2 regions of the Paenibacillus sp. FSL L8-0494 genome follow, and region 2 is predicted to be linked to the other one. Evidence: a T-box and tRNA genes for the amino acid it is inferred to sense, from the RefSeq annotation. Region 2 holds a T-box; the other holds one or more tRNA genes.

Region 1 (4,400 bases), 3.0 Mb from region 2:
AATTTGGGTACGATCTGTACAGGATAGGTGGGAGCCGTAGAAATCGGAGCGCAAGCTTCGGTGGAGGCGCCGTTGGGATACCACCCTGATCGTATCTAGGTTCTAACCTAGTACCCTTATCGGGTACGGGGACCGTGTCAGGCGGGCAGTTTGACTGGGGCGGTCGCCTCCTAAAGAGTAACGGAGGCGTTCCAAGGTTCCCTCAGAATGGTTGGAAATCATTCGCAGAGTGCAAAGGCATAAGGGAGCTTGACTGCGAGACCTACAAGTCGAGCAGGGACGAAAGTCGGACTTAGTGATCCGGTGGTACCGCATGGAAGGGCCATCGCTCAACGGATAAAAGCTACCCTGGGGATAACAGGCTTATCTCCCCCAAGAGTCCACATCGACGGGGAGGTTTGGCACCTCGATGTCGGCTCATCGCATCCTGGGGCTGAAGTAGGTCCCAAGGGTTGGGCTGTTCGCCCATTAAAGCGGTACGCGAGCTGGGTTCAGAACGTCGTGAGACAGTTCGGTCCCTATCTGTCGTGGGCGCAGGAAATTTGAGAGGAGCTGTCCTTAGTACGAGAGGACCGGGATGGACGTACCGCTGGTGCACCAGTTGTTCCGCCAGGAGCATGGCTGGGTAGCTACGTACGGACGGGATAAGCGCTGAAAGCATCTAAGCGTGAAGCCCCCCTCAAGATGAGATTTCCCAATTAGTAAGACCCCTTGAAGACGACGAGGTAGATAGGTTGGAGGTGGAAGTGCAGCAATGCATGGAGCTGACCAATACTAATCGGTCGAGGGCTTATCCTATACTTAGAATGCAGATTCGTTTCGGATTCAGTTTTCAGGCGATTAAGCCTGGTATGAATATTCCCTGATAGCTCAGTTGGTAGAGCACTCGACTGTTAATCGAGTTGTCACAGGTTCGAGTCCTGTTCGGGGAGCCATATGGAGAGGTGTCCGAGTTTGGCCGAAGGAGCACGATTGGAAATCGTGTAGGCGCCACAAGCGTCTCGAGGGTTCGAATCCCTCTCTCTCCGCCACAAATTTTTAATTAGTATGGCCCGTTGGTCAAGGGGTTAAGACACCTCCCTTTCACGGAGGTAACATGGGTTCGAATCCCATACGGGTCACCAAATTTTCACTTGATTTATCCTAGTGGACTTTGGTACAATAACAATTGTTGTTTATGGAGGCTTAGCTCAGCTGGGAGAGCATCTGCCTTACAAGCAGAGGGTCGGGGGTTCGATCCCCTCAGCCTCCACCATAACATATTTTACTGGCGCGGGGTGGAGCAGCCCGGTAGCTCGTCGGGCTCATAACCCGAAGGCCGCAGGTTCAAATCCTGCCCCCGCAACCAATTAACTTAAGCAATTATATCTTTTGGAACCGTGGTGTAGTTGGCCTAACATGCCTGCCTGTCACGCAGGAGATCGCGGGTTCGAATCCCGTCGGTTCCGCCATTTTCATCATGGCTCGGTAGCTCAGTCGGTAGAGCAGAGGACTGAAAATCCTCGTGTCGGCGGTTCGATTCCGTCCCGAGCCACCATTTATCATCACAAAAGAATGAGTGCCATGCCGGTGTAGCTCAATTGGTAGAGCAACTGACTTGTAATCAGTAGGTTGGGGGTTCAAGTCCTCTCGCCGGCACCATCCTTGGAGGATTAGCGAAGTGGCCAAACGCATCAGACTGTAAATCTGCTCACGTAAGTGTTCGGTGGTTCGAATCCATCATCCTCCACCAGTTTTTAGGGGCATAGTTTAAAGGTAGAACAACGGTCTCCAAAACCGTTGGTGTGGGTTCAATTCCTGCTGCCCCTGCCAAGTTCTTTCTAAAGTTTAATATGGCGGCCGTGGCGAAGGGGTTAACGCACCGGATTGTGGTTCCGGCATTCGTGGGTTCGAGACCCATCGGCCGCCCCATTTTCTTTAAAATGAATAATGGCAACAATATCAACTTAATATGGCGACTGTGGCGAAGGGGTTAACGCACCGGATTGTGGTTCCGGCATTCGTGGGTTCGAGACCCATCAGTCGCCCCATTTTACTTTAAAATGTTATTGGGGATTAGCCAAGCGGTAAGGCAACGGACTTTGACTCCGTCACTCATAGGTTCGAATCCTATATCCCCAGCCATTTTATGCGGACGTGGCTCAGCGGTAGAGCATCGCCTTGCCAAGGCGAGGGTCGCGGGTTCGATTCCCGTCGTCCGCTCCAAAATTTACATGGCGCCATAGCCAAGTGGTAAGGCAAAGCTCTGCAAAAGCTTTATCCCCAGTTCAAATCTGGGTGGCGCCTCCATTTAGTTCATATGTGCCGGCGTGGCGGAATGGCAGACGCGCTCGACTCAAAATCGAGTGGGAAACCGTGGAGGTTCGAGTCCTCTCGCCGGTATCTTAAAAAGGTTAGTAAGAATGCTTTTATAAGCAATCTTACTAACCTTTTTTCTTTATGTTCTTAGTTTTACAGGATTAAGCCGTTGAATAGAGGAGTTTCTCTATTTCAACGGCTTTTTTTAATCTGATTAGTGATTAACCTGATTGATTATTAATGCGGAATGCTCGCGGGGTATGACCTATTTCTCGTTTAAACATATTGCAGAATTGGGCATCGTTCACAAAACCTGCAGCAGCAGATACTTCAGAGATTTGCATCTGAGTATGACGTAATAGAGATTTTGCATAATCCAGGCGTTTTAACAGCAAATACCGCAGGGGTGAAGACCCGAACCGTTCTTTAAATAGATGGCGAAAACGATCGTAGCTATATCCGGACATTTCTGATAGTGTTTCGACGGACAATTTATGGCGATAATGCTCATTCATATAATTAAGGACATATTGTACTCGGTCTTCTGTTGGGGATTGATATCCAGAGGCACTAAGAAGCCTCATAAGATGGACGGTAATCTCGCTCATTTGTAGGTTTAGAAGCTCAGAGAATCCGTCTTGCTTGCGTGTAAACTCTGCTTTCATTCGCAGCAGGATTTGAAGAACGGTCTTATCTTTATCATCTTCATATACGCCGAGCAGATTACTCATATTAGGGTGTTCCGAGTGGAAGCCTACAAATAATACATTTGCATCCTCACGGTGGTGCTCGTCATGTTTATGATTGGGTGGCACAAGCGCGAAAGAAGAGGAGCGAAAATGGTAACTTCGGGGGCCAACATTGGTTGTCCCTACCCCCTGTAAATAATAGACTAGTTCGTAGCATTCATGCTGGTGTGGAGGGATATAAGTATTTAGCTCATGTGTGGCACTTACAATATATAGAACACGATCCATGATGATCCTCCAATACTTATGTTTTAGCCGAATCGTACAAAACTATGACCGAAATCATATAATTATTTTTAATAATATTTGTTATGATCGTATCAATAAATCCGAAAGTTCGCAACCTGACTGGCCATCTCGTTCGGAAATAAAGCGGATTATTAATAATAATGGTATTTTTATTGCTATTTTTGAGCCTAAACGTTAAATTTATTACTTTTAATGATACTTTATTTGGAAAAAAGAGAATTTCCATTTGAACCGTGAATTATACAATGGGTGAAGATGGGGATTCTGCCGGATTACTAACCAACTAAAATTAGGGGTGGAATAGAGTAATGAATAAAAAAGTTCTTTCTTTGTTGTTATTAATGGTGATGGTTCTGGTCACAGCATGTGGGAATAACACGTCCAATAACGGTTCTTCTGCGAATACTGGATCAAACGCTGCTGAGGGTGGAGAAACAGGTTCAGGGGATAAACTCAAGGTTGTATTGCTGATTCCGGGGACACTTGGGGATAAATCATTTTTTGATTCCGCTAATAACGGCTTGCAAAAGGTTAAGAATGAACTAGGTGCAGTAACAAAGGTTGTTGAAATGGGCGTTGATAAAACGAAATGGGAGCCTACATTTAACGATATCGCTTCCGAGGATTGGGATGTAATTATTTCTGGCGGTTCTGAAATTACAGAGATGTTTAATGCAACGGCAGAATTGTATCCAGACAAAAAATTCATTAATTATGATACCGACATCGATGAAGCACCAGATAACATGTACAACATGTCTTATGCGACAAATGAAGTATCTTTCTTGGCAGGTGCCGTAGCAGCATTAGCTACACAATCGGATATGCCGAATGCTACCCCTGAGAATGTGATTGGGTTTGTGGGCGGTATGGATATTCCGGGGATTAATGCTTTCTTGGTCGGCTACATTCAAGGTGCTCAGTACGTTGATCCTGATGTAAAAGTGGCTGTGTCGTACGCTGGTGATTTTGTTAACCCGGCAAAAGGTAAGGAGCTGTCTCTAATTCAATATAACTCCGGTGTGGATGTTATTTTTAACGTGGCTGGGGGTACAGGTCTTGGGATCTTTGACGCAGCTAAAGAGAAGAAAAAATATGCAATCG
Region 2 (4,400 bases):
ACATTTCCATCCGATGATGGCCAATATGTGTGACCTGTTCTCCTATTCTTTCATCTACCAGCGGCATGGAACGTTTTCTTCGTCTTTGTTCATCTATACAGACATAAATTAGAATTCGAATAATCCATGATTTGAATGCTTTGGGGTCCTTTAATGTTTTTCTTTTAATCCAGGCCCGGCAAGTCATTTCCTGCATCGCTTCCAGCGCATCGTTTCGGTTCCGCAAGTAACTATAAGCAATACTGTACAGTTGTTCTCTATGTACCAATATCGAATCGTAAAAATCCGTCTCGCTCCGAGTATCAAGAATCGTTACTTTTTTCATTTCTGCATTAGTCATCGTCATGTCCTTCCTTAGCCTCCCCTCTTCAACCTTTCATAGATTAAGACGGGGGAGGTATAGAAACGGTTTTTGTTTCGTTTAACTTTTTTTGCCCAAAGCTCTCTAAATTATAGCATTCTATAAAAATTGAACGAAAAATGTTATGATAGGTTAAATTGGACATAATCAATAGTACGCACTTAAAAGTGCCATAGGTACTAAAAAGTACCCATACCATGGAGGTTATCATGACAACAACACCAACAACAACTGTCAAGAAAAAATACAATATTTCTGTTGAAGCCACACTAGAGGTCATCGGAGGGAAATGGAAATGCGTAATTCTATGTCATTTAACTCATGGCAAAAAACGCACCTCCGAGTTAAAACAGTTGATGCCCGGCATTACTCAAAAAATGTTAACCCAGCAGCTACGCGAGCTTGAGGCAGATGGAATCATCAACCGAATTGTTTATAATCAGGTTCCACCAAAAGTAGAATACGAGCTTAGTGAATATGGTGATAGTTTAAGCGATATTTTGACTGCATTATGTAATTGGGGAGAACAACATATCATTAAGCAATTCGGCGATAAATACGCTGTTTTAGAGGATAACATTTTAAATAAATAAACCGCTCTATCAAGGGTATGGTTGGATATTTATGCTGCGAGAGTTGTACTTCAATTATACGTTCATGAAAAAAGGACAGCTGAATCAGATCGATTCAACTGTCCAAAGCTTTGATTCACCCGTCCCTTGAATGGCGCATAGGAACATAACTTAAATTACGCCCTCTCCTCCAATAGCAGTTGCTGTGAATGATATGGGTCCAAATAGATTTATAGGCAAGTTGCTATCATTCTGAATTACCAATTCATAGTTGTGGACTCCAATATAAGCACCATCAACCCACTGAGCACTTAATTGAATATCAGTAATAGTAGTAAAACGATAAAAGGATCTATAAATATCGACTCCAGCTCGTCGGATGATAACAAGAAATTGGCTATTAGCAAGTGCAGTAAGACTAAAACTACCATTTAACTCGACTCTACTGGAGAAAGAAGCCGGATTAGCCGGACTAATATTTACTTGCGCTGTGGCTAGACCCGCTCCAGCTCCAGGAATCCCTGCAACCGTTATAGCTGTAGTAAACGGATCTAACGGGATTTTTGCCTGTGACCCATAACTTATTATTGTCGCCATTTATCATCACTCCATTTCAAGGTTATAGAGTAGTATATTGTGAATCCGCAATGATAGATTGGACTAAATTCCTGATGATTATATACATTTAAGGTATACTTTGCTAGATCATATAAACCTAGATACCTCATCAATCACCATACGATTTCCACTCATTGACAACACCCCTGTTCAGAATTACAATAATTCACATATCATGAACAACGATGACAAAGGGTAAGTAGGCAGACGAACATGGTCTTCAGAGAGCCGGTGGTAGGTGCGAACCGGTGACCAGCGTATGCTCGAATGGCCTTTATAGTTGTTTTTCCGAACTATCTTAATGGATGCAGTAGGGAAAACCGGGGTTCCCGCCGTTATCAAGGGACCTGTATCGAGAATTAATTCAACCTCTCCGTACAGGTAAGAGAAGATCGAAAGCCAAGAATCGTAAGGTGACACGATCATTTAAGGTGGTACCACGACAACTTCGTCCTTATTGGATGAGGTTTTTTTGTCATTTAAAGGAGGTGATGGCCATGGATGATGGCTGGTGGTGGCGACTCGAGTGTAACCAAATGCTAAATATCAGGAGGAATTTATATGATGAACGAACGTGTCTTAACAGGAGATCGAGTGACTGGAAAGCTTCACCTTGGCCATTACGCCGGCAGCTTGCAGACCCGAGTAGCCCTTCAGGAGCAATATGAAACTTTTGTGTTTTTAGCGGATATTCAAGCCCTAACGACCCATTTTGATCGTCCGCAGCTGCTGGGTCAACATCTGCATGAGATCACACTGGACTATTTATCTGCGGGTATAAATCCGGAGAAAACAACTATATTTATTCAATCGATGATCCCTGAAATCGCAGAGCTGACCATCTTGTTCTCTATGTTTGTTACTGTGAATTCTTTACGGCATAATCCCACGATTAAAGCCGAATCAAAAAATTCCAGCTTAGATGAATTGTATTACGGTTTTCTAGGTTATCCAGTTAGTCAGACTGCTGACATAACTTTTTGTAAAGCAACGATCATTCCTGTAGGAGAAGACCAGCTCCCCCATCTGGAATTAACCCGCAAAATCGTCCGCAGATTCAACGAGCTGTACAGCCCGATACTGGTGGAACCCAAAGCGCTGATCAGTGAGACGCCGAGACTTGTGGGTACGGATGGCAACGCTAAAATGAGTAAAAGCCTTGGCAATGCCATCGAGCTGGACTCCACTAAGGAAGAAATCACCTTCAAGATAAGAAAAGCCACAACCGATCCAGCGCGTGTGCATAAAAATGATCCTGGACATCCAGATATCTGTCCTATTTTTGCTTATCATGGTGCTTTTCGCTCAGCGGGGGTAACCGAAATTCGTGAAGGCTGTGAGCGGGGTACCATGGGTTGTTCTGCTTGCAAACAGTTGATTTCGACAGCTCTAGATCAGCTTATAGAACCGATGCGAGAGAGTCGTTCCTATTATGCTACTAAGCCCAAGCTTGTGCAGGAAATCTTAATCTCTGGAACACAGCATGCCCGCAGCATTGCTCAGGAAACAATGGCCGAAGTACGTGAGGCTATGAGTCTTAACTATTTTTCAATCTAAAAATGTCCAGTATAGGCACTCAAAAAAAGCCGGAAGCTCATTGGAAGAGATCCGGCTTTTTTCTTCTCCTTACAACACCCAATTTCCCTTGCGGAATACGGGTTCAATCGTGCCGTCCGCCAGCTCTCCGTCAATATCCAGCTCTGCTGAACCGATCATAAAATCGACATGAGTTAAGCTGACATTAGCTCCTCTAGCCACAAGCTCTTCGTTCGTAAGCTTTGTGCCGCCTTCAATATTTACAGGATAAGCACTTCCTAGCGCGAAATGGCAGGAGGCATTCTCATCAATCCCTGTATTGTAAAAAATGCGGTTCAAGCGAGAGATTGGAGAATCATGCTGCACTAAGGCTACTTCTCCTAGATAAGATGCACCTTCATCCGTTGCCAGCAGTGAGGTTAAATGCTCGCGTCCGGATTCAGCTTCATAAGCTACGACTTTCCCCTTTTCAAAAGTGAATGAAAGTCCTTCAACTAAACGTCCATTCAAATTAAGAGGGAGCGTGCTTCTAACTGTGCCATTCACTCCAGTACGATGGGGCATGGAATAAATCTCTTCTGTTGGCATATTAGCAACAAAATAAACACCTTTATCATTCTCACCGCCACCCCCGCGCCATAAATGGCCTTCCGGAAGCTCTACATGCAGATCCGTTCCCGGAGCACGGTAATGCAGGCTTTTATAACGTTTAGCGTTCATTCTATCCTGACTTTCTTTCAACTGACCAATATGCTCTCTCCAAGCAGCTACCGGATCATCGCTGCCCACACGATTCATCTGGAATACAGCTTCCCACATCGCCTCTACCCGCTCTTCTTCAGGAAGATCGGCAAAAACCTTGTTCGCCCAAGCACGTGTTGGCGCTTTGACCAGAGACCAGCTGATTTTGCTGTTCCGAGTATATTTGGAGTAGTTCTTGCGAGCAATAGCTGCTGCTTTGACTGCTCTAGATACCTTAGAAGAATCAATGCCATTAAACAGTTCCGGATCAGGTACTTTAATATGTAAGATGGCACCATTTTCTTCCGCGAATTTCTCCATCATCTCAGCCTGCCACTGTGGATAGTAATCGAAAGAATCCTCTGGGGCTTTTTCATAACGGATCCGTGTGGTTGCTTCATCGTCCCAGTCAACAATTACATATTTAGCTCCCGCTTCATAGGCTTTCGCTACAATCAAGCGAGTAAGTTCTGCGGTTTCTATCGGTGCATGTACCATAAGGACTTGTCCAGGCTGTACATTTACTCCTACTTTTACAACTAGGTTCGCGTATTTCTCCAGCATTACTTCAA

The links. The T-box of region 2 lies ahead of trpS (tryptophan--tRNA ligase). A T-box ahead of a tRNA ligase gene usually reads a tRNA of that ligase, here a tRNA-Trp.
Region 1: it has a tRNA-Trp gene. The T-box ahead of trpS (tryptophan--tRNA ligase) is inferred to sense a tRNA for this amino acid. The anticodon was not compared.

The regions. Positions count from the first base shown of each region.
Region 1 is NZ_JBBOPQ010000001.1:5,986,653-5,991,052, reverse strand. Features, by position in the region: rRNA gene NYE35_RS27015 (23S ribosomal RNA) at 1-798, shown strand, start outside; tRNA gene NYE35_RS27010 (tRNA-Asn) at 860-935, shown strand; tRNA gene NYE35_RS27005 (tRNA-Ser) at 939-1,031, shown strand; tRNA gene NYE35_RS27000 (tRNA-Glu) at 1,050-1,124, shown strand; tRNA gene NYE35_RS26995 (tRNA-Val) at 1,180-1,255, shown strand; tRNA gene NYE35_RS26990 (tRNA-Met) at 1,272-1,348, shown strand; tRNA gene NYE35_RS26985 (tRNA-Asp) at 1,374-1,451, shown strand; tRNA gene NYE35_RS26980 (tRNA-Phe) at 1,462-1,537, shown strand; tRNA gene NYE35_RS26975 (tRNA-Thr) at 1,566-1,641, shown strand; tRNA gene NYE35_RS26970 (tRNA-Tyr) at 1,647-1,732, shown strand; tRNA gene NYE35_RS26965 (tRNA-Trp) at 1,739-1,812, shown strand; tRNA gene NYE35_RS26960 (tRNA-His) at 1,836-1,911, shown strand; tRNA gene NYE35_RS26955 (tRNA-His) at 1,955-2,030, shown strand; tRNA gene NYE35_RS26950 (tRNA-Gln) at 2,050-2,124, shown strand; tRNA gene NYE35_RS26945 (tRNA-Gly) at 2,131-2,205, shown strand; tRNA gene NYE35_RS26940 (tRNA-Cys) at 2,216-2,289, shown strand; tRNA gene NYE35_RS26935 (tRNA-Leu) at 2,304-2,382, shown strand; gene NYE35_RS26930 (AraC family transcriptional regulator) at 2,520-3,275, opposite strand; gene NYE35_RS26925 (BMP family ABC transporter substrate-binding protein) at 3,605-4,400, shown strand, end outside.
Region 2 is NZ_JBBOPQ010000001.1:2,969,100-2,973,499, reverse strand. Features, by position in the region: gene NYE35_RS13345 (sigma-70 family RNA polymerase sigma factor) at 1-346, opposite strand, end outside; gene NYE35_RS13340 (winged helix-turn-helix transcriptional regulator) at 571-954, shown strand; gene NYE35_RS13335 (hypothetical protein) at 1,105-1,530, opposite strand; T-box leader at 1,728-2,010, shown strand; gene trpS (tryptophan--tRNA ligase) at 2,113-3,108, shown strand; gene NYE35_RS13325 (aminopeptidase) at 3,178-4,400, opposite strand, start outside.